DNA from 4 places in the Cedecea sp. Ae19-4 genome. Region 4 is predicted to be linked to each of the others. Evidence: riboswitches for the same ligand, from Rfam matches in the RefSeq annotation. Region 4 holds a riboswitch; each other region holds the start of a gene.

Region 1 (5,609 bases), 150 kb from region 4:
TCCGGGCTGTCCAGGTGTGAACTTTTATCGGCTGTGGACGGTACAACCGGATCCATAATTATCGCCGTTGAAGGGGTAAGCGTGCTGGCGACGATTGAGTGGGGAGCATCGGGATGCGGCGGAACGGGCTCTGAATGATTCCCGTCCATATGCGGGGTCGTCACCGTCCCACTCACAAAATCGCTGGTATAGTTTGTCTGATGGACGCGATCGTAATCCCGTACAGCCTGCTGCTGCGACGCATCCATACTTTCAAAACAGGCCTTTGCTTCCTGCCAGGTAATAGATTTATTCACCATATTATTATAGAAGTCGCTTACCACATCAGCCCTGGCTGAAGTCGAAAGGACCAAAATACCAAACACCAAAGCCATTGATTGACCAAAGTTAAAGGATTTCATTTTTCTCTCACCATAAATAAATTGAACGTTCCAATGCATTATTGAGTGCACTAATAACGGCGATGAACTATCCCGAAATGTGACAATGCAATCCTTGATCTAAATCATAAGAAAATTCTTAGTGGAGAGTGTTTAAAAGCGATAAAACAGGCCGTTCACATTCATTATTTGCGCTGGTGCCAGGCTGCTCACACCGCTGTTACAATCGGGGTGAAAAGGGGTAAGGCGCTTACGTTTGAAAGTGCAGTTACTCGCGGGCCGCTTGATGGCAGAAGAGCGTGGAGCGGCTAAATTTGACGGGATGATGACCGTTTTTGCCGTTTACAAGACTTCCCGCTGGCATTACCATCCTCTGCACGGATTAATGACCTGCATTAATCACAACATATTGCTGTAAATGACTCGGGGTGCCCTTCTTTGTGAAGGCTGAGAAATACCCGTACCACCTGATCTGGATAATGCCAGCGTAGGGAAGTCAGATGCCTGTCCGGCGTCCCTTCTTTCACGCCGGACAGGAGCCTTACCGTTATGCAACCTGACCTGCTACCCGGCGCAACCGCCGCCTCTGTTTTACACCACCTCCGTCAGCATTCGCCGCTGGTTCACTGCATGACCAATGACGTAGTGCAAACCTTTACCGCTAACGTGCTGCTGGCGCTTGGGGCTGCCCCGGCGATGGTGATTGAAGCCGAAGAAGCGGCACAATTTAGCGGGCTTGCCAGCGCGCTGCTGATCAACATTGGCACCCTGACTTCAGAACGCGCTGCGGCGATGCTGGCTGCTATTCACGCCGCCAATAGCGCCGGAACGCCGTGGGCACTAGACCCGGTCGCCGTGGGTGGTTTGGCTTTCCGCACGCGTTTCGCTCGCGACATTATTCAACTGAAACCAGCCGCCATTCGCGGTAATGCGTCTGAAATCATGGCGTTGGCAGGGGAGCAGGCCGGAGGCCGTGGCGTAGACAGCACCGATGATGCACTTTCGGCGATCCCGGCGGCGCAAAAGCTGGCCCGCGAAACCGGTGCAGTGGTTGCCGTAACCGGAGAAACTGATTACGTCACCGATGGCGAACGAACGTTTGCCGTGACCGGCGGGGGAGAACTCATGACGCGTGTGGTCGGCACCGGCTGCGCGCTTTCCGCCGTGGTTGCTGCGTGCTGTGCTTTACCGGGAGACAGGCTGGACAACGTCGCCAGCGCCTGCCGCTTTATGTCGCTTGCCGGCGAGCAGGCCATCGCCGCCAGCCGTGGGCCGGGCAGTTTTACCCCAGCCTTCCTCGACGCCCTTTATCTGCTGAATGCGGAGGGGCTTGCATGAAACGCATCAACGCATTAACTATTGCCGGAACCGATCCAAGCGGTGGCGCGGGGATCCAGGCCGATCTGAAAACTTTCTCCGCGCTCGGCGCTTACGGCACAAGCGTGATCACTGCGCTGGTGGCGCAGAATACCCGTGGCGTGCAGTCCGTTTATCGTATTGAGCCTGAGTTTGTGGCGGCGCAGTTAGATTCTGTCTTGAGCGACGTGCGAATAGACACCACAAAAATTGGCATGCTGGCAGAGGCCGATATCGTTGAAGCCGTCGCAGAGCGACTGGCGTTCTATAAGGTACCAAACGTGGTGCTGGACACGGTGATGCTGGCGAAAAGCGGCGATCCGCTGCTGGCCCCATCGGCGGTAGAAAGCTTACGTCGGAAGCTATTGCCGCATGTCGCGCTGATCACGCCCAATCTCCCGGAAGCGGCAGCGCTGCTGGATGCGCCCCACGCGCGCAGTGAAAAAGAGATGCGCGAACAGGGTGAAGCGCTGCTGGCAATGGGCTGCGAGGCCGTGCTGATGAAAGGCGGGCACCTCGACGACGCAGAAAGCCCGGACTGGCTATTTACTAGCCACGATGTCCAGCGCTTTACCGCGCCGCGCGTGCAAACAAAAAACACCCACGGCACTGGCTGCACTTTATCTGCCGCGCTGGCTGCGCTCCGCCCCCGCCATGACGACTGGGCGCAAACCGTGGCTGCCGCAAAAATCTGGTTGTCGAAGGCGCTGGCTCAGGCGGATTCGCTGGAGGTCGGGCACGGTATCGGCCCGGTACATCATTTTCACGAATGGTGGTAACTGTCGGTTAAAAGAGAAGTTTTTAGCCAGCGTAATACCAGTGGTACTATACTGGCTTCATCTTCCCTGCCGGACAATTGCGTACCATGGAACAGGCTCATCACCAGTTAGTTGAACAGCTCAAACAGCGCTTTTCCGCTCCGGATAACGCTCCTCTGTACCTCAAGTTTGCCGAAACGGTGAAAAACGCCGTGCGCGCGGGCCTGTTGCCGCAGGGCAATATCCTGCCGGGGGAGCGCGATCTCAGCCAGCTCACGGGGGTGTCACGCATTACCGTGCGCAAGGCGATGCAGGCGCTGGAAGATGACGGCGTGGTGACGCGTTCGCGCGGCTACGGGACGCAAATTAATGCGACGTTTGAGTATTCGCTGAAAGAGGCCAGGGGCTTTTCGCAGCAGGTTGTGCTTCGGGGTAAAAAGCCAAATACGCTGTGGGTGAACAAACGCGTGGTGAAATGCCCGGCAGACGTGGCTGAACAACTCGCGATCCCGGCGGAAAGCGAGGTTTTCCTGCTCAAGCGCATTCGCTACGTGGATGAAGATGCGGTGTCTATCGAAGAGTCTTACGTGCCGACCGGGCTGATTGCCGACCCGGATGAGATTGGCGTTTCGCTGTACGACTACTTCCGCAGCCAGAACATTATTCCGCAGCGCACCCGCAGCCGGGTCAGCGCCAGAATGCCGGACAGCGAATTCCAGTCACACATCAAACTGGAAACGCCGGTGCCGGTTTTGGTCATCAAACAGGTGGCGTTCGACCCGCACAACCGGCCCATCGAGTACAGCATCAGCCATTGCCGCAGCGACTTATACGTTTTCGTCTGCGAGGAGTAAGGTTTGCTCGAGCTGCGCGAGTTTTGGCGCGCAGTCCCCGCCCCGGTGGCCGACCACGTAGCTGGCTACCGCATTCCCGAGGCTGACTGCTTCTTCCAGGCTCCAGCCTGCCGCCAGGCCCGCAATTGTGCCGCCCGCATGGCTGTCGCCCGCGCCGATGGTATCCACGACGGTAGTCGGGAAGGGCGCAGCGATCCCTATGTTATCGCCGGCCGCAAACCACGCGCCGTCCTTATCTAAACGAACGATCAGCTGGCTGCCGTAGCGGGTGAGCCATGCACGGCAAATCGCTTCAATATTTTCCGCTTCCACTTCAAGCCATTCGGCAACAATCGCCGCTTCCTGACGGTTGAGCGAAACAATCGGTTTGCAGGCCATAATCCGCGCCAGCAGCGGCTGCGGGATATCTGCGATACGCGGGCCAAAGTCGATGAACGGGGTAATTTCCTGCAGCGACTCCAGCCAGCCAACGAGCAGTTCCGCACACGGCCCGGCAAGCTGGTAGCCAGAGAGCGAGAGCAGGCTACCTGGCGGGATGGTCAGGCCGTCAAGCCAGGCCTGATTCCACTGATGCTCGACGCCGCGAAACGACATAAAGGTGCGTTCGCCGTCGGGTTCGACCAGTGCCAGGCACCAGCCGTTGTCTCCCGTATCGGTGTGGATCTCGCTGCGGATGTGCTGTTTTTCCAGGCTGTTGCGAATAATGTCGGCCCAGGTGCCCTGGCCAATTGGCAGCGCGTTCTGCGAGTCAATGCCGAGGCGCGAAAGCGTGATGGCGATGTTCAGCGCGCACCCGCCAATGTTCACGCCCTGCTGATGCAGTTCGATATCGCAGCCGCGCCACGGGAGGGCGTAGGCGTCGGCGATGACGTCAATCACCGCCGAACCGAGCACGCAAACCGGGCGTTGAGCCTGCAGCTGGGGCAGTTTGCTCAGCAGTTCATTTGGCTTCATGGCTGGCCTCTCTTTGCTGGCGATAGGCCATAAAGATGCGGCTGTAGCGCGTGAAGTCGAGCTGGTTCTCTTCATCCAGCTCCTGTTTCAGCGCCGGATCGATGCTTTCCACGCCGTTCAGCGCGCCGCAGATAGCGGTGGCCATAGCGCCGATGGTGTCGGTGTCTCCGCCGAGATTGGCGCACAGGATGGCGCAGCGGTTAGGGTCGGTTTTCGCCAGTTCGACCATCGCAATCGCCGCCGGTACCGACTCAACGGTGCTGGTACCGGTGCCGACCAGCTGGTAAATCTCTTCCATGGCGGATTCGGTGCCGCGCGCTTTTCTTGCCACACTCAGCGCTAATTCCAGGCGTGCCGCGAGGGACGCGCTAAATGTCGTGATGCGTTTTTCCTGCGCGTGGCGGGCGATGGAGGGCAGCTCATCGCAAATTGTGGCCCAGCTTGCGCCGTCGATAGCGCGGGAAATGGCCCAGGCAATAACGACTGCCCCGGCAATGGCCAGATCTGATTTGTGCGTCGGGCTCGAAGCTAGCGCGACCTCGTCCACAAACTCATCGAGACTGGCCGTGGGCAGCAGGCAGCCAAGCGGGGAGGCACGCATCGCCGCCCCGTTGGTTACGCCGTTGTTTTCCAGCTCGCTTACCGGCATGCCTTGTTTAATCGCATTCAGGGCTATTTTCGACGTCGGGCCGAGCACGTTTTTGTTAAACGCGTCGAACCCTTCTGCCCACGCCAGAATATGGCGGCCAATGGCGTCCGGGTTGATAACCCCGTGGTGCTCGATGATGGCGTCCGCCAGCGCCAGCGCCATTGAGGTGTCATCGGTAAACTTAGCGCGGGCAAAATAACAGGCGGCGTTGTTTTCTGCCGGGCCCGGCAGGAACTTGTCTATCCAGCCGAAATGGGCCTTCACCCGCGAGCGCGGCCACAGTTCGGACGGCATCCCCATCGCATCACCTAACATCTGGCCGTAAAAGGCTCCCAGAATACGATTTTCCATTGTTACGCTTCCTTTAATACTTTTTCAGATTCATCACCGGCAACGGCGATGGCAGCAATCTCTTTGTCCGACTCGCGGAAGAAGACCATGAACAGCACGGCGATGACGGCAATCATTATTGCGCCAAAGCCCCACATCCCCGCCCAGTTAAAGGTCTGACCGTTCACCGGTGAGGAGTAAGCAAACATTTTTTCCATCATTTTGCCGCCGAGGCTGTAGCCGAGCAGGCTGCCGAAGCCCTGGCAGCAAAGGGTGATCAGCCCCTGCGCCGCGGTGCGCATGTACACCGGGGATTTCTTGTCTACGT
Region 2 (5,609 bases), on a different contig from region 4:
TGGTAACAAGCTGTGAGCCAGAAGCGCGAATCGCGTCGATCATCATCTGGCTGGAGGAGAATTTTCCGGTGCCGGTGAACAGGCGGGAGGAAAAGGTTTTATCGGCAATCTGTAACATGTCAGCCCCCGGCAATTGCCTGAAACAGCAGAATGGTATCGCCCTCGCGCAGCAGATAATTGCTCCACTGTTCACGTGGGATGATAGTTTGATTAACGGCCAGTGCCGCGCCAACTTTGCCCTGATCAAGCTGGGCCAAAAGGGCTGCGAGCGTCAGGCCGGCCGTACATTCCAGATATTCATCGTTAAACTGAATGCGCATCGCGACCTCCGCAGACTGGGCAGGTGGCTGATTTTTGCATCGCCAGAGTGCGCCAGCTATGTTGCCGGGCGTCAAACAGGCGCAAAGCGCCAGCAGCAGGCGTCATGCCGGTAAGTAATTTAATGGCCTCCAGCGCCTGAAGAGTGCCCATCACGCCCACGACCGGGCCGATGACGCCGGAGGTGCGGCAGTTGCGTTCAGGTTCACTCTCGTCAGGCCAGACGCAGCGGTAGCAGCCATGCTCCCAGGGCGGTGTCAGGACCATCATCTGGCCGCCAAAACCGACGGCGCTTGCGGTGATAAGCGGCGTATTCCCGGCCACGCAGGCGGCGTTAACCGCCTGGCGGGTTGCCATATTGTCGCTACAGTCCAGCACCACGTCGGCTTCGTGCACGGCTTCTGTCAAAGAATCCCCCGTCAGCCTCTCTGTCAGCGAAACAATTTTTACGCCTGGGTTAAGGCGCTGCAAATGCTGGTGGGCCGCCGAAGATTTCGGGCGCTCAATATCTTCTGAGGTGAACAGGATCTGGCGCTGGAGATTGCTGATATGCACCCTGTCATCGTCCGCGACGATAAGCTTGCCTACGCCAGCGGCGGCGAGATACAGCGCGGCAGGTGAACCTAAGCCGCCCAGACCGACGACCAGCGCCGTGCTGGACAGCAGTTTTTCCTGCCCTTCAATCGCCACGTCTTCCAGCAGTAGCTGGCGGCTATAGCGCATAAAATCCGCGTCATTCATCGCCAGTTCCCGCCAGGTCGAGTAGCTTCGCCGTGGCGATGCGCCAGTCGGGAGCCTGTGTAATGGCGCTGACGACGGCGACGCTGCCCACGCCGGTGGCTAAGACGGCAGGTACGCGATCGATGCTTATTCCGCCGATGGCGACGGTGGAGTAATCACCCAGCGTCTGAATATGTTCTGCCAGCTTATTCAGCCCTTGAGGGGAAGAGGGCATCTGCTTGGTTTGGGTAGGGAAGACATGGCCCAGCGCGATGTAGGACGGGTTTGCACTTAAGGCGCGATCCATTTCCATGTTGTCGTGGGTTGAAAGCCCCAGACGCAGTCCGGCTTCGCTTATCGCCGCCAGGTTGGCGACATCCATATCTTCCTGGCCGAGGTGTACGCCGTAGGCACCGTGTTGGATGGCCAGTCGCCAGTAATCGTTAATGAACAGGCGAGCGTTGTAGCGTTCGCCCAGCGCAATGGCTGCGATGACGTCGGCTTCAACGTCTGCATCGCGTTTGTCTTTAATGCGGAGCTGGATGGTCTTGACGCCTGCCCCGAGGAGACGTTCGATCCATTCCACGCTGTCGACGACCGGATAAAGGCCCAGTTGGCGTGAGGTGGCAGGGAAAGTGAGTCTGGACATTATGCTTCCTCTTGTCTGAGATAAATTTCGCCGCCCCGGGCGCGAAAGTGCTGGGACATATCTTCCATGCCAGCATCTCTCGCCTGTTTTGCGGCGTAATCGCGCACTTCCTGGGTGATTTTCATGGAGCAAAACTTAGGGCCGCACATGGAACAGAAATGCGCGACTTTGCCGGATTCCTGCGGCAACGTTTCATCGTGGTAAGCGCGAGCGGTGAAGGGGTCGAGCGCCAGGTTGAATTGGTCTTCCCAGCGGAATTCAAAGCGTGCTTTGGACATCGCGTTGTCGCGTATTTGTGCGCCGGGATGCCCTTTGGCCAGGTCCGCGGCGTGAGCGGCAATTTTGTAGGTAATTAGTCCCTGCTTAACATCCTCTTTGTTCGGCAGGCCGAGGTGCTCCTTCGGGGTGACGTAGCAAAGCATCGCGCAGCCAAACCAGCCGATCATGGCGGCGCCAATGCCGGAGGTGAAGTGGTCATAGCCTGGTGCGATGTCGGTTGTGAGCGGGCCAAGGGTATAGAAAGGCGCTTCGTGACAATGCTCCAGTTCTTCGGTCATGTTGCGGCGAATCATCTGCATCGGCACATGCCCCGGGCCTTCAATCATCACCTGAACGTCGTACTCCCAGGCAATTTTGGTCAGCTCGCCCAGCGTATGCAGTTCGGCAAACTGCGCTTCGTCGTTGGCATCCTGAATGGAACCCGGGCGTAAGCCATCGCCCAGAGAAAGGGAAACGTCATAGGCGGCGCAAATTTCGCAGATTTCACGGAAGTGCTGATACAGGAAGTTTTCCTGATGATGGGACAGGCACCACTTCGCCATAATCGATCCACCGCGCGACACGATCCCGGTCAGGCGCTGCGCGGTCATCGGGACGTAGCGAAGCAGCACGCCCGCATGAATGGTGAAGTAATCCACGCCTTGCTCTGCCTGCTCCAGCAGCGTGTCGCGGAACATCTCCCAGCTCAGGTCTTCGGCGATACCGTTCGCCTTCTCCAGCGCCTGGTAGATGGGCACCGTGCCGATGGGCACCGGGCTGTTGCGCAGGATCCATTCCCGCGTTTCATGAATGTAGCGGCCGGTGGAGAGGTCCATCACCGTGTCTGCCCCCCAGCGAGTGGCCCACACCAGCTTCTCCACCTCCTCTTCAATAGAAGACGTGACTGCCGAGTTGCCGATATTGGCATTGATCTTCACCAGGAAATTGCGGCCGATAATCATCGGCTCTGATTCCGGGTGGTTGATATTGGCGGGAATAATCGCTCGCCCGAAGGCGACTTCATCGCGGACGAACTCCGGCGTGATGTTTTCCGGCAGGCGGGCCCCAAACCCTTCGCCGGGATGCTGGTGGCGCAGGACGGCATCACGAATACGCTCGCGCCCCATATTTTCGCGAATGGCGATGAATTCCATCTCCGGGGTGACAAGGCCTTTGCGGGCGTAATGCAACTGGGTGACGCATTGCCCGGCTATTGCCCGGCGAGGTTTGGACTGAGTTTCAAAGCGCAACTCGTCCAGGCCGTCGTCGGCAAGACGCGCTTTTGTGTAAGCGGAGCTGCGGTCACCCAGCGTTTCGCTGTCGCCGCGGTCGTCGATCCAGGCGCTGCGTAGGGGATTTAGCCCGTTTAACACGTTTATGGCGATGTCGGGATCGCCATAGGGGCCGGAGGTATCGTAGACGGGAACCGCCTCGTTCGGCTGATATTGCGGGGCATCTTTGCTCCCGCCGGTGAGCGTTGGGCTGAGTTGGATTTCGCGCATCGGGATGCGGATATCTTCACGTGACCCGATCAGATAGATGCGTCGGGAGTTGGGGAAGGCGGTGCCTTCAAGCGTGTTGATGAAGTGTTGGGCGGCGGCGCGCTGTTCGCGGCGGCCAGGTTTTTTTTCAGATGCAGACATAGCTCATTCCAGGTTTAGTCAGGATATGGCTTGTCAGGACAACGGAAGGAGTAATGGATATGGGCCGCCCGAGAACGGGTGTACCCAAAGACAGAATTACTCTTGTTCCCTTCGCAGGTTCTAACCTGATCAGGTTCCGCGGATCCCGAATTAACGGTCTCAGCCGGTGCATAACGCACTCGGCACTCCGACAAGAATGATCCCACCTTGCGGTGGGAAAGTTGTAAATTACTCGTTAATAGCTAACAACTCAAGCTGGACTTGCCAGCCCGGCAGGATCGCTGGCGCTGCCGTCGAGGTTGTTATCAATAGCCAGGAGGACTAGTTTATCTTCAAGGGTGAAGCGGGACTCCAGGCACTCGCCAATCTCCGACAGCGCCTGCTGAAACTCGACCCAGCTGTCGCGGTCGATGGCGTTTTCCAGATGGGAATCGTAGAGGTCCATGATTTGCTGGGTGTTGGCTTCCAGTTGAGGGTAGAGCTGAGCTGCGCTTAGCAGCGGGCTACTGCCTTCCAGGTTGCTGATGATTCGCTCGTAGATACTGAAATGACCGGAAGAGAGGTAATCCACCAGGCCGTGGCAAAAATTGTCTAACGCTTTTTCGTCGAGCGCGGTGTGCGATTCCTTGTTAGGCTTGATCCCGACCATGTTGTAATAGGCGACCAACAGGTGCTTACGGGCCTGCAGCCAATGGTCGACTAACTCATTACTACCACCAACGCGCTCAGTCAGATTGGCTAACTGGTTCAGCATGATTGAGACTCCGTGAGTTAAAAGATTGAACGCAAACTAACCCAAAAAAGTAAAAACTAATTGTTTATATCAGTGAACACGGGGATGTGCACCAGGTTATGGAACGTGTTATTCAAAACTTAGATCATGGTTGGTGGATAGTCAGCCATGAGCAAAAAATATGGTTGCCGCAGGGTGACTTACCTCACGGCAGCGCGGAGGAATTTCAACTCGTAGGCAGCCGCGCCCTGGATATCGGTGAGTGGGAAGGTGAGCCCGTGTGGCTGATTCGTGAAAACCGCCGCTCGGACATGGGCTCGCTGCGCCAGCTCCTGGATCGCGATGTGGGCCTGTTCCAGCTGGCCGGGCGCGGCGTCCAACTGGCCGAGTTTTATCGCTCGCATAAGTATTGCGGTTACTGCGGCCATGAAATGCACTTCAGCAAAAGCGAATGGGCAATGCTCTGCGGGCACTGCCGGGAACGCTATTACCCGCAAATTGCCCCCTGCATTATTGTCGCTATTCGTAAGGACGATCATATCCTGCTGGCTCAGCACACGCGCCACCGCAACGGCGTCTACACCGTGCTGGCCGGGTTTGTCGAAGTGGGCGAAACGCTGGAGCAGGCGGTGGCTCGCGAAGTCATGGAAGAGAGCAGCATTCAGGTGAAAAACCTGCGCTACGTGACTTCCCAGCCCTGGCCGTTCCCGCAGTCGCTGATGACCGCATTTATGGCGGATTATCACAGCGGTGAAATCAAGATTGACCCGAAAGAGCTGCTGGATGCGGGCTGGTATCGCTATGACCAGCTGCCGCTGTTACCGCCGCCGGGTACCGTGGCGCGCCGCTTAATTGAAGATACCGTCGCCCTGTGTCGCGCGGACTATGAATGATAGACTGCGGCGATACAGCTAAAGGAAAGGTAAACATGACTGAACTGAAGAACGATCGTTACCTGCGCGCCCTGCAGCGCTTGCCGGTAGATGTCACCCCTGTGTGGATGATGCGCCAGGCAGGGCGTTATCTACCTGAATATAAGGCGACGCGCGCTCAGGCGGGTGACTTTATGTCGCTGTGCAAAAACGCCGAGCTGGCCTGCGAAGTCACTCTGCAACCATTGCGCCGTTACGCGCTGGATGCGGCGATCCTCTTTTCGGACATTCTGACCATCCCGGATGCGATGGGGCTTGGGCTTTACTTTGAAGCGGGGGAAGGCCCGCGCTTTAGCTCCCCGATTCAAAGCCTGGCCGACGTTCAAAAGCTGCCGATTCCCGATCCGGAAGGTGAG
Region 3 (5,609 bases), on a different contig from region 4:
TTCCCTGCAGCGCATCAACGCCCTGCCGCTTTTTGCCCATATCACGCAAATCACCTCGCCGACTATCTGGACACTGGATATCCACCTTAGTCAGCCGGATGACTGGCTGCCGTGGCTGTTGGGCAGCGTGAACGCCATGATCCTGCCGCGCGAATGGACAACGATGACAAATTTCGCCAGCCAGCCCATCGGCACGGGCCCCTATTCCGTGGCTCGGAACAACCGCAACCAGCTGAAGATCCACGCCTTTGATGATTACTTTGGCTTCCGGGCGCTCATTGACGAGGTCAACTTTTGGGTACTGCCGGAAGTTGGCGAGGAGTCCAGCTGCGGGGTGCAGCTCCAGGGTATGCCGGACAGTGAAAAAGCCGTCGAAAGCCGCCCGGAAGAAGGCTGCTACTATCTGCTGTTCGACAGCCGATCCAGCCTTGGCGTTGACGAAAGCGTGCGCCAGTGGATTGGGCATATTCTCTCCCCGGTTAACCTTATCTACCGCGCTACAGAGCAGTATCAGCAGTACTGGTTCCCGGCTTATGGTTTGCTCCCCCGCTGGCACCATTCGAGGCCCGGGCCGTTGCTCCCTAAACCCGCCGGGCTGGAGAGCATAACGCTCACCTACTACCGCGACCACGTAGAGCACCGGGTGATCAGCAGCATCATGACCGAATTACTGGCAGAGCAGGGCGTGAAGCTGGTTGTGCAGGAGATAGACTATGCTGAGTGGCATCAGGGCGAGGCCGAAAGCGACATCTGGCTGAACAGCGTGAACTTCACCATGCCGCTGGAATACTCTCTGTTTGCCCAGCTTTACGAAGTCCCGCTGATTCAAAAATGCATCCCTGGCGACTGGCAGGGCGATGCCCGTCGCTGGCACAGCAAAACGTTGGCCCTGCCTGAATGGTGCAAGCAAATGCTGGAGCGCAATGACGTTATCCCATTGATTCACCACTGGTTGCGCATTGAAGGCCAGCGCAGTATGCGCGGGGTGCGGATGAACACGCTAGGCTGGTTTGATTTCAAATCTGCCTGGTTTGCCCCACCGGGCCCATAACGCTTCCGTAACCCAAAGGAAATCAGTAGAATCCTCCCTGCTCAACGGGGTGCCAGGACAGTTTGTCCGCGCTGAGATAATACCCGTCGAACCTGATCCGGATAACGCCGGCGAAGGGATTTGAGACACTCAACTCAATTCCTTTGCCCCCTTTTACTGAGGTGCAAAGTGTTCAAAAAATTTCTGCCGCTGCTGGCGCTGGCCGCCATGCCCGTTTTCGCTAAACCTGTATTAACCGTCTACACCTACGACTCGTTCGCCGCCGACTGGGGCCCAGGCCCGGCGGTGAAGAAAGCCTTTGAGGCCGACTGTAACTGCGAGCTAAAATTTGTGGCGCTGGAAGACGGCGTTTCTCTGCTGAACCGCGTACGCATGGAAGGCAAGAACAGCAAAGCAGACGTCGTGCTGGGGCTGGACAACAACCTGGTAGAAGCCGCCACGCAAACCAAACTGTTTGCCCCCTCTAACGTCGAAAACGCCACCCTTCAGGTGCCCGGCGGCTGGAAGAACACCACTTTCGTGCCTTACGATTACGGCTACTTTGCTTTCGTATACGACAAGAACAAGCTAAAAAACCCGCCCAAAAGCCTGAAAGAGCTGGTTGAAAGCGATCAAAAATGGAAGGTCATTTACGAAGATCCGCGCACCAGCACTCCAGGGCTTGGCCTGCTGCTGTGGATGCAAAAAGTGTACGGTGACAAAGCCCCGGAAGCCTGGCAAAAGCTGGCGAAAAAAACCGTCACCGTCACCAAAGGCTGGAGCGAAGCTTACGGCTTGTTCCTGAAAGGGGAAGCCGACCTGGTACTGAGCTACACCACCTCCCCGGCCTACCACATCATCGAAGAGAAGAAAGACAACTACGCCGCCGCGGATTTCAGCGAAGGGCATTATCTGCAGGTTGAAGTCGCGGGCCGACTGGCGAACAGCAAGCAGCCTGAACTCGCCGAGAAATTTATCAAATTCATCACCACGCCAGGTTTCCAGAACACCATTGCTACCGGCAACTGGATGTATCCGGTGACCAACGTGGCATTACCTGCGGGCTTCGACAGCCTGGTGAAGCCGCAAACCACACTGGAATTTCTCCCTCAGCAGGTGGCCACCCAGCGCGCAGAATGGATCAATGAATGGCAACGCGCCGTCAGCCGCTAATACCAGGCTGGCTGTATCCAGGGCTCTTTGCCGCAACGCTGGTCGTGGCGGTAGCCCTGGCGGCTTTTCTGGCGCTGTGGCTTAACGCTCCGCAGACGGATGTCTTTGCCATATTGCGGGACGACTATCTTTGGCACGTCCTGCGCTTTTCCTTCTGGCAGGCCTTTCTTTCCGCCGCACTTTCCGTTTTCCCGGCCATCTTTTTAGCCCGCGCGCTCTACCGCCGCCGCTTTCCTGGCCGACTGGCGCTGCTGAGGCTGTGCGCCATGACGCTGGTGCTGCCGGTGCTGGTCGCCGTTTTCGGTATTCTTTCCGTTTATGGGCGAGAAGGCTGGCTGGCCACGCTCTGCGGCTGGCTGGGCGTTGAATGGCACTTTTCCCCTTATGGCCTGCAGGGCATCCTGCTGGCGCACGTCTTCTTTAATATGCCGATGGCGACCCGTCTTCTGCTGCAGGCGCTGAACAATATCCCTTCGGAACAGCGTCAGCTGGCGGCACAGCTGGGGATGCAGGGCTGGTATTTCTTCCGTTTCGTCGAGTGGCCCTGGCTGCGCCGCCAGCTACTCCCGGTTGGCGCCCTGATTTTTATGCTTTGCTTCGCCAGCTTCGCCACCGTGCTTTCTCTGGGCGGCGGCCCGCAGGCAACCACCATCGAGCTGGCCATTTTTCAGGCATTAAGCTACGACTACGATCCCGCCAAAGCGGCATTGCTGGCTCTGCTGCAAATGGCGTGCTGCCTTGGCCTGGTGTTATTGAGTCAGAAGCTAAGCAAGGCGATTCCCGTCGGCGTCAGCCAGCTTCAGGGCTGGCGCGATCCACAGGATTCTCTGCGCCGAAAACTTAGTGATGGCCTGCTTATTGTGCTCGCCCTGGTGCTGCTGCTCCCCCCGCTGCTAGCGGTGATGGTCGATGGGATTAACGGCAGCATGGGCAGCGTGCTGCGGCAGCCAGCGCTTTGGAACGCGCTCTGGACTTCACTGAGAATTGCCACTGCCGCCGGGCTTGTCAGCGTGACGCTGACGCTGATGCTGCTCTGGAGTTCGCGTGAACTTCGGCTGCGTAACCAACGCTTCGCCGGGCAGGCCATTGAACTTAGCGGCATGTTGATTCTGGCGATGCCGGGCATCGTCCTCGCCACCGGCTTCTTCTTGCTGCTAAACAATACCGTGGGCCTGCCGCAATCCGCCGACGCTATTGTTATTTTTACCAATGCGCTGATGGCGATTCCTTACGCCTTAAAGGTGCTCGAAAACCCCATGCGAGACGTGGCAGAACGCTACACTCAGCTTTGCCAGTCGCTGAATATCAGCGGCTTTAATCGCCTGCGATTTATTGAGCTAAAAGCGCTGAAACGCCCGATAGCCCAGGCACTGGCCTTTGCCTGCGTCCTGTCGATTGGCGATTTCGGCGTGGTGGCGCTGTTCGGCAATGAAGATTTCCGCACGCTGCCCTTCTGGCTGTATCAGCAGATCAGCTCTTACCGCAGCCAGGAAGGCGCTGTCACAGCGCTACTTCTACTGCTGCTTTGTTTTATGCTGTTTACCTTGATTGAAAAACTTCCGGGGCAAGATGCTAACTCTGACTGATGTAACCTGGCTGTACCAGCACTTACCCATGCGCTTTTCCCTGAAGGTTGCGGCGGGGGAACGAATCGCCATCCTGGGGCCAAGCGGGGCGGGGAAAAGTACGTTACTGAGCCTGGTCGCCGGGTTCCTGCAGCCTGCCAGCGGCAACATCGTCATCGACGGCGTGGATCACACCCGGACACCGCCTTCAGCTCGCCCGGTTTCCATGCTTTTCCAGGAAAATAATCTGTTTAGCCATTTGACCGTCCGGCAAAATATCGCCCTGGGCATGCATCCGGGAATGAAACTTAATGAAGCCCAGAAGCGGCGACTGCGGGAAATAACGGCACGCGTGGGATTAACTGACATGCTGGATCGTCTGCCGTCTCAGCTTTCCGGCGGCCAGCGGCAGCGCGTCGCCCTGGCCCGCTGCCTGGTTCGTCAGCAGCCCGTTTTACTGCTGGACGAACCTTTCTCGGCGCTTGATCCGGCGCTGCGCAAAGAGATGCTACAGCTGCTCGACGAGCTGTGCCGGGAGCAACGGCTGGCGCTGCTGATGGTCTCTCACAGTATTGAAGATGCAGCCCGCATCGCCAGCCGCAGCATCGTGGTAAAAGACGGGCGTATTGCATGGGACGGCGAAACAGGCACATTGCTCAGCGGGGAGGCAAGCGCCTCCGCGCTGTTAGGGATCGGTAGTTAGTGCGACAGCACCTTCCGCAGGATATCCCAGTACACCGGCATCAAGGGATGTTGCAGCAAGGCGGCAAAACTGCCAATGCCCGCCACCAGCATCAACGGAGCCAGCCAGTTGAGCCGGGCTTGCGGTAAATAGCGCGTCAGACGATCGGTACCACGCTTACCGCTGCGATACCAGCGCCAGCTTAGCCACACGGCCAGCCAAAGCAGTAAAACGACCGCCAGAAGCAGCCACTTGAAGCTGGCGCTTTTCATGTCCGCAGGAATATCTATGGCCGCTCCGGCAAGGATCCCCGGCAGAAAATAGAGCGGCGGCCAGAGCAGGCAGCCGATGATATTCGGCAGCATAAACTTCGCCAGCGGTAAATCCAGCATCCCAGCAACCATCGGCACCAGCGGGCGCGTAGGGCCAACAAAGCGCCCCACCAGGATCGTAAACATGCTGTGCTGATGCAGCGCGTGTTCGGTTTTATCCAGCAGAGCTTTATTCTTCTTCATAAATGACCAGCGGTGCAGCGGCCCTTTGAAACGCTGCCCAAGCCAGAACGAGATCCAGTCCCCCAGCAGACAGCCGACGATCCCGGCGCCCCAGGCATAATAGAAATTCACCTGGCCACTGCCGATCAGCGCCCCCAGTCCGGCCATCATCACCGTGCCCGGCAGGATCAGCCCCACCAGCGCCAGCGATTCAAGAAAGGCCACCAGCATCACCGCGATAAGCGAATATGCCACTGACTGTGTAATAAAGTGTTCCAGTAAGGCTTCCATAAGCTTTCCGTCGATGAGCGAGCGGGCGATTCTCCAGAATTAACGTGACAGGCGTCAAGGTCTCATTTCTATGAATAAAGAATAGACGGTAAAGTTCCGGACAATTCGCACACCCGGCCAACAACACTGTATATAAATGCAGTAACTAACGGTTGTTTGCGCTATAATCGAAACACTTTTCCTGAGAGAGAATGCAGCGTGTCTCAAGCTCGTCAGGGGTTTCTGCTGACCAGGCACTGGCGAGACACCCCGCGCGGTACCGAAGTCGATTTCTGGCTGGCCACGGACGATGGCCCGCTTAAGGTGCGCCTGCCGCCGCAGGAATCCGTCGCTTTTATTCCCCAGGCGCAGTTAGCCCAGGCGCAGCGTCTGCT
Region 4 (5,609 bases):
CGATGCGGTAGATTTTCATTTTTTGATAGCACAGCTCGGCCCACCGCGTTTTCAACGGGCCGCTGGAGGAGGATATTGTGGAGGGGAAAACGGGCCTAGAGGGGAATGACCTCGAGCGTAGCGCCCTGCTGCTGCCAGAGTTCAAGCTGCTTTTTACGTGTCGCCGTCAGCTTACCGGAGGTGACCAGCAGCCATTTTCGATCGGGAAAGATTTCCGGGGCCAGGACGGCAGGCGGAACGGGAAGCACGTCGATGCGGTGTCCCTGGCCGGTTCGCCTGAGCGCCTCCAGCCAGATTTCGCAGGGGTCACTCAGATGCCAGCCGGCAATCAGGCAGTTGTCACCGGGCGCTCTTTTATCCCCTTCAAGGCAAAACGAGGTGTAGGCGATAATGATACCGTCGAGAATTTCGCGCAGGGTCATGATGGCCGGTACGTTAGCCGAGACTTTACTGCGCAGCGGGCGCAACACTTCCGTCACCAGTTCCGCGCGCGGATATTCCCGGCCTGCATCGTAGAGAAGCTGGCGAAGAGATTCGATTTTCCCCTCATTCAGCCGCTGCAACATACTCTCCTGCAGGCCAAGCCAGTTGTTCGCCCGGCGCGTTTCAGGCCGGGCCAGCAGCGGCTTAACCTGGCTGACCGGCACCCCTTTTTTCACCCAGTCGAGAATGTTAAGCGCCTGCTGGATATCTTCGTCGCTGTACTGCCGATGACCGCCATCGGTTCGCATCGGCTTGAGCAGGCCGTAACGACGCTGCCAGGCACGGAGCGTGGTGGCGTTTATCCCGCAGAGCCGGGCAAATTCGCCGATGGAGTAAGACATGAAGAGCACCTGATAACCATCAATACTCACAATATACTACGAATTATACCGGGCTGAATGAAGCGCGAAGCGTTTGCACTTTATTTTCAATGCCCAACGGAAAAACATTTGCCCCGTTACCGGCTTTGTCCCCGCCAGGAGAAACCCTGCCTGGCAAATGTCTGGCGGGGCGCCGCCCGACTAAACGGCTGATTAACTTAAATCGTGCAGTCCTTTATCCAGCGCGGCACTCAGCATCATTTCTTCGAAGTTCACCGCCAGCCCGCCACGCTGCGGGGTGCAGCACATCACGCCTACCCTGCATGCGTCGAATCCGGGGAAATGCGCCAGTCTCAGCAGCGGCCAGCTTTTGCCGTCAACGGAATACTGCAGCCGCAGGCTGTCCCCTTTTCGGGTCAGGCGCATCCAAAACAGATTTGCTTGACCGGGAAAGACGCCGGTTGCCCAGTCGGAATGGCCCTGCGTCAGCACGCTGCCAATGGCAGGCGCGTCGTCGTTAAACTCGATGCCCGCTTTTAGCCAGTGGGATTCATCCCCCAGCAGCATGATGCCGGCCTGGTCGTAAAGTGCGCTAAATTCAGCTTTGACCTTCACCTGGAAAGTAAAATCCCCCCGCACGTTGCAGCCATAAAAATGGCCGGAGAAACGCTCAAACCCGTACCATGTTTTGCGCCAGAAGTCGGTTTGTTCATCGGTGACAACCGTCAGCCCGCCGTCGCCTTCTTGCCAGACTTTTGGCTCATTAATCCAGTAAAAATCCTCGCTCATAGCATGACCTTTTCCCTGTTTTATTTAGCGCCAGCCCAACTCTGGTGCAACGTGCTTCAGAATAGATTCGATGACGTGCGCGTTATAATCCACGCCCAGCTGGTTTGGCACGGTTAACAGCAGCGTGTCGGCTTCAGCAATCGCTTCATCCTGCGCCAGTTGCTTAATGAGCAGTTCCGGTTCAGCGGCATAGCTGCGGCCGAAAATGGCCCGGGTTTGTGGCTCGATGTAGCCAACCTGATCGCCTTCTTTGCCGCTGCCGCCGAAGTAGTTGCGGTCGCGCTGGTCCATTAACGCGAAGATGCTGCGGCTGACGGAAACGCGTGGCTCACGCGTATGGCCCGCCTCTTTCCACGCGGCCCGATAAGCACGGATTTGCTTCGCCTGCTGGATATGAAACGGCTCGCCGGATTCATCGGTTTTCAGCGTGGAGCTTTGCAGGTTCATCCCTAACTTCGCGGCCCACTCCGAGGTCGCGTTGGAGCTGGCTCCCCACCAGATTCGCTCCCGCAGCCCGGCAGAAAACGGCTCCAGACGCAGCAACCCCGGCGGATTAGGAAACATCGGCTGCGGGTTAGGTTCGGCAAAACCGTCCCCTTTCAGCGCCTCGAGGAACACTTCGGTATGACGGCGCGCCATATCGGCTTCGGTCTCTCCTTCGCCCGGCACATAGCCAAAATATCGCCAGCCGTCGATCACCTGCTCCGGCGAGCCACGGCTAATTCCAAGCTGCAGGCGGCCCCCGGATATCAAGTCCGCCGCCCCCGCGTCCTCCACCATGTAAAGCGGATTTTCATAGCGCATATCGATCACGCCGGTGCCGATTTCAATGCGTTTGGTTTTTGCCCCGATGGCCGCCAGCAGCGGGAAAGGCGAGCTTAGCTGACGAGCAAAATGGTGCACGCGGAAGTAAGCGCCGTCCGCGCCAAGCTCTTCTGCAGCAACGGCAAGATCGATGGACTGCAGCAGCGTATCCGCCGCAGAGTGCGTGCCGGACTGGGCGGCAGGCGACCAGTGGCCAAACGAGAGAAAACCAATCTTTTTCATCGGATATCATCCTTAGACTCGTAGGTAACCGGCCTACAGTGACAAAATTCCCGCCCCGAGTGCCAGCAAAATATTGCGATACCGCACTAAACGGATCGTCGCTTTCAGCAAGGTCAGACACAGCGCCCGGCGATTGTAATCAAAAAGTAAATGTCGTATAACAGGCACCTCCGAGGGGTGTCCTGTATGGGCTGAGATGGCGTAAGCCGAACCCTTTGAACCTGATCTGGGTCATGCCAGCGAAGGGACGGTCGGCAATCACAGCTCTGTTATTGTCTGTTCATACCTCTGCGCGCCCGGATCTCCACTTACCCAGGAGGTCCCATGTACACCCCACTTTTCGAAAACGGTCTTTACGGACGACTGCGCGAGCAGGCCGGCCAGCACTGGCAGGATTACGTCGATCACCCTTTTCTGCAGCAGCTTGCTGTCGGCACGCTGCCTGAAGCCGCATTCAAGCGCTATCTGACCCAGGATTATCTTTTCCTGATTCATTTTGCCCGCGCCTACGCCCTGCTGGTCAGCAAGCTTCGCACGCTGCCGGAAATGCGCACCGCGACCGCATCGCTGAATGCCATTGTCTCCGAGCTGCCGCTCCATGTGGCCTACTGTCGAAGCTGGGGCCTGGACGAAGCGCAAATAGTGGCCGAGGCGGAAGCGCCAGAAACCATGAATTACACCCGTTACGTGCTGGATATTGGCCATTCAGGCGACGCGCTCGATCTGCTGGCTGCGCTGCTGCCCTGCGTGGCCGGATATGCAGAAATCGGCCTTGGCCTGCTGCATAGCCCCGACACGGTGATGGCAGGCAATCCCTACGCGAACTGGATCCGTAACTATGGCGATGAAGGCTACCTCACCGGCGTGCGGGCCGCTGTGCAGTTGCTCGAAAACGTAGGCCACCAGCGTGGCGCGGAAAGCCGTTTCTCAGAGCTATCACAGATTTTTACCACCGCGACGCAGCTTGAATCCGCGTTCTGGCAGATGGGGCTGAATGCCTCATGACCGACAGCGCGACTTCGCCGGGCATTCAGGTGCGCGATCTCAGCCTGCGCTTTGGCCAGCAGACCATTTTTGAGCAGCTGAATTTTGATATTCCCGGCAGCAGCTTCGTTGCCCTGCTGGGCGCGAGCGGGGCCGGTAAAACCAGCCTGCTAAAGATTATCGCCGGGCTGGCGCAGGCCAGTGGCGGAAGCGTGACCTGCAGCGACGGTCTGCCGGTTGCCGGGCGTATCGCCTGGATGGGGCAGAAAGATTTGCTCTACCCGTGGCTCAACATTGAGCAGAACGTGGCCCTCGGAGCTCGCCTGCGTGGTGAGGCGGTCGACAGACAATGGACGGAACATTTGATTGAGCAGGTCGGGCTGGCTGGCTATGCCAAAGCCCTGCCAGCTTCGCTATCGGGCGGGATGAGGCAACGTGCCGCCATCGCCAGGACGCTTTACGAAAAGCGCCCGATAGTGCTGATGGATGAGCCGTTTTCGGCGCTGGATGCCATCACCCGCACGGCCATTCAGGACCTGGCGGCCAGGCTGCTGGCAAAAAATACCGTGCTGCTGATCACTCACGATCCGATGGAAGCCTGTCGGCTCAGCCACCGCCTGCTGGTGCTCTCCCGCTGGCCTGCGGGCATCGACGATACGCATGTTATTGCCGGGCAGCCGCCCCGCGCGCCGGACGATGTAGATCTACTCCAAAGCCAGGCCGGGCTGCTGCAACAGTTGATCAGGGCCGCCGAATGAAGCTGACTTCAGACACCCCTGCTACACGCCTGCGCCGCGGGCTGACCGTCTTTGCCGGGCTGCTGCTACTTTGGTATCTGCTTACCCTCGGCAATATTCCCGCCTTTCTTTTGCCCTCTCCCGCTTCGGTGGCACTGGCGTTATGGGATGGCCGCGATTATCTCGCCTGGCACACGCTGGTCACCGCCTCAGAGATTATCAGCGGGCTAATTCTGGGCGTACTCCTCGGTGCAGGCCTGGCGCTGGGCATGATGTTTTCCCCCCGCCTCCAGCGCTGGCTGATGCCGCTGGTACTCACCAGTCAGGCAATCCCGGTGTTTGCCCTCGCACCGCTGCTGGTGCTGTGGTTCGGCTTTGGCATGAGCGCCAAAGTGGCGATGGCGGTGCTGGTGATTTTCTTCCCGGTGGTGTCATCGTTCTTTGACGGACTGCGCCGGGTGAATAACGACTATCTGGATCTGGCCCGCACGATGGGGGCTTCACGCTGGGCGCAGCTGAGGCACGTCCGGCTGATGGCGGCGCTGCCTGCTTTTGGCTCGGGGCTGCGCATGGCCGCTGCCGTCGCCCCCATCGGGGCAATTATTGGCGAATGGGTGGGCTCTGCCGAAGGGCTGGGCTACGTCATGCTGAACGCCAACGCCCGCATGCAAACCGACGTCTGCTTTGCCGCGCTGTTTATTTTAGTCCTGATGACCGTTCTGCTTTGGCTGGTGGTCGATGCCCTGCTGCGGCGGCTGATTGTCTGGTCGCCTGAAAACAACGAATAACCGCCTTAATTAAGGAATTAAGAAGATGAAAAAAACGCTGTGTGGCCTGCTGCTCACCGCCGCCTTTGCCGCTCAGGCCTCCGCCGCTGAAAAGCTGACCCTGGTGCTGGACTGGTACATTAACCCCGATCACGCGCCCATTATGGTGGCCGAACAAATTGGCGCTTTTAAGGGCGAAGGGCTGGACGTGAAGATCATCCCGCCGTCTGACCCGGCGTTGCCGCCGCGCCTGGTTGCCGCCGGGCAGGCCGATCTGGCCATTACCTACCAACCACAGCTGCATTTCTTTGCCGATCAGGGGCTGCCGCTGGTGCGCGTCGGGACGCTGATTAACACCCCGCTGAATACGGTGATGACGCTGGATCAGGCCATCAAATCACCAGCGGATCTTAAAGGCAAAAAAATCGGCTATTCCGTCAGCGGTATCGAGCAGGCGACGCTTGCCACCCTGCTTGAGCATG

What was found. Region 4 has a riboswitch for thiamine pyrophosphate ahead of AAIE02_RS09995 (TenA family protein). Riboswitches for the same ligand answer to the same signal wherever they lie in the genome.
Region 1: it holds a riboswitch for thiamine pyrophosphate, as region 4 does, so the genes downstream of both, thiM (hydroxyethylthiazole kinase) here and AAIE02_RS09995 (TenA family protein) in region 4, are expected to answer to the same signal.
Region 2: it holds a riboswitch for thiamine pyrophosphate, as region 4 does, so the genes downstream of both, thiC (phosphomethylpyrimidine synthase ThiC) here and AAIE02_RS09995 (TenA family protein) in region 4, are expected to answer to the same signal.
Region 3: it holds a riboswitch for thiamine pyrophosphate, as region 4 does, so the genes downstream of both, thiB (thiamine ABC transporter substrate binding subunit) here and AAIE02_RS09995 (TenA family protein) in region 4, are expected to answer to the same signal.

Annotation. Positions count from the first base shown of each region.
Region 1 is NZ_JBCHWG010000001.1:2,243,058-2,248,666, reverse strand. It holds gene AAIE02_RS10680 (YadA C-terminal domain-containing protein) at 1-401, opposite strand, end outside; gene AAIE02_RS10675 (hypothetical protein) at 637-798, shown strand; TPP riboswitch at 795-891, shown strand; gene thiM (hydroxyethylthiazole kinase) at 930-1,718, shown strand; gene thiD (bifunctional hydroxymethylpyrimidine kinase/phosphomethylpyrimidine kinase) at 1,715-2,515, shown strand; gene AAIE02_RS10660 (UTRA domain-containing protein) at 2,602-3,348, shown strand; gene AAIE02_RS10655 (PfkB family carbohydrate kinase) at 3,322-4,302, opposite strand; gene AAIE02_RS10650 (ADP-ribosylglycohydrolase family protein) at 4,289-5,302, opposite strand; gene AAIE02_RS10645 (nucleoside permease) at 5,305-5,609, opposite strand, start outside.
Region 2 is NZ_JBCHWG010000002.1:535,014-540,622, forward strand. It holds gene thiG (thiazole synthase) at 1-118, opposite strand, end outside; gene thiS (sulfur carrier protein ThiS) at 120-320, opposite strand; gene AAIE02_RS15320 (HesA/MoeB/ThiF family protein) at 304-1,059, opposite strand; gene thiE (thiamine phosphate synthase) at 1,052-1,687, opposite strand; gene thiC (phosphomethylpyrimidine synthase ThiC) at 1,687-3,588, opposite strand; TPP riboswitch at 3,678-3,788, opposite strand; gene AAIE02_RS15335 (Rsd/AlgQ family anti-sigma factor) at 3,839-4,342, opposite strand; gene nudC (NAD(+) diphosphatase) at 4,441-5,214, shown strand; gene hemE (uroporphyrinogen decarboxylase) at 5,250-5,609, shown strand, end outside.
Region 3 is NZ_JBCHWG010000002.1:1,016,654-1,022,262, reverse strand. It holds gene sgrR (HTH-type transcriptional regulator SgrR) at 1-1,051, shown strand, start outside; TPP riboswitch at 1,087-1,188, shown strand; gene thiB (thiamine ABC transporter substrate binding subunit) at 1,220-2,203, shown strand; gene thiP (thiamine/thiamine pyrophosphate ABC transporter permease ThiP) at 2,179-3,789, shown strand; gene thiQ (thiamine ABC transporter ATP-binding protein ThiQ) at 3,773-4,471, shown strand; gene AAIE02_RS17595 (DedA family protein) at 4,468-5,235, opposite strand; gene polB (DNA polymerase II) at 5,434-5,609, shown strand, end outside.
Region 4 is NZ_JBCHWG010000001.1:2,097,520-2,103,128, forward strand. It holds gene AAIE02_RS09980 (MerR family transcriptional regulator) at 96-824, opposite strand; gene AAIE02_RS09985 (DUF1349 domain-containing protein) at 1,017-1,592, opposite strand; gene AAIE02_RS09990 (LLM class flavin-dependent oxidoreductase) at 1,617-2,639, opposite strand; TPP riboswitch at 2,803-2,904, shown strand; gene AAIE02_RS09995 (TenA family protein) at 2,964-3,644, shown strand; gene AAIE02_RS10000 (ABC transporter ATP-binding protein) at 3,641-4,381, shown strand; gene AAIE02_RS10005 (ABC transporter permease) at 4,378-5,148, shown strand; gene AAIE02_RS10010 (ABC transporter substrate-binding protein) at 5,174-5,609, shown strand, end outside.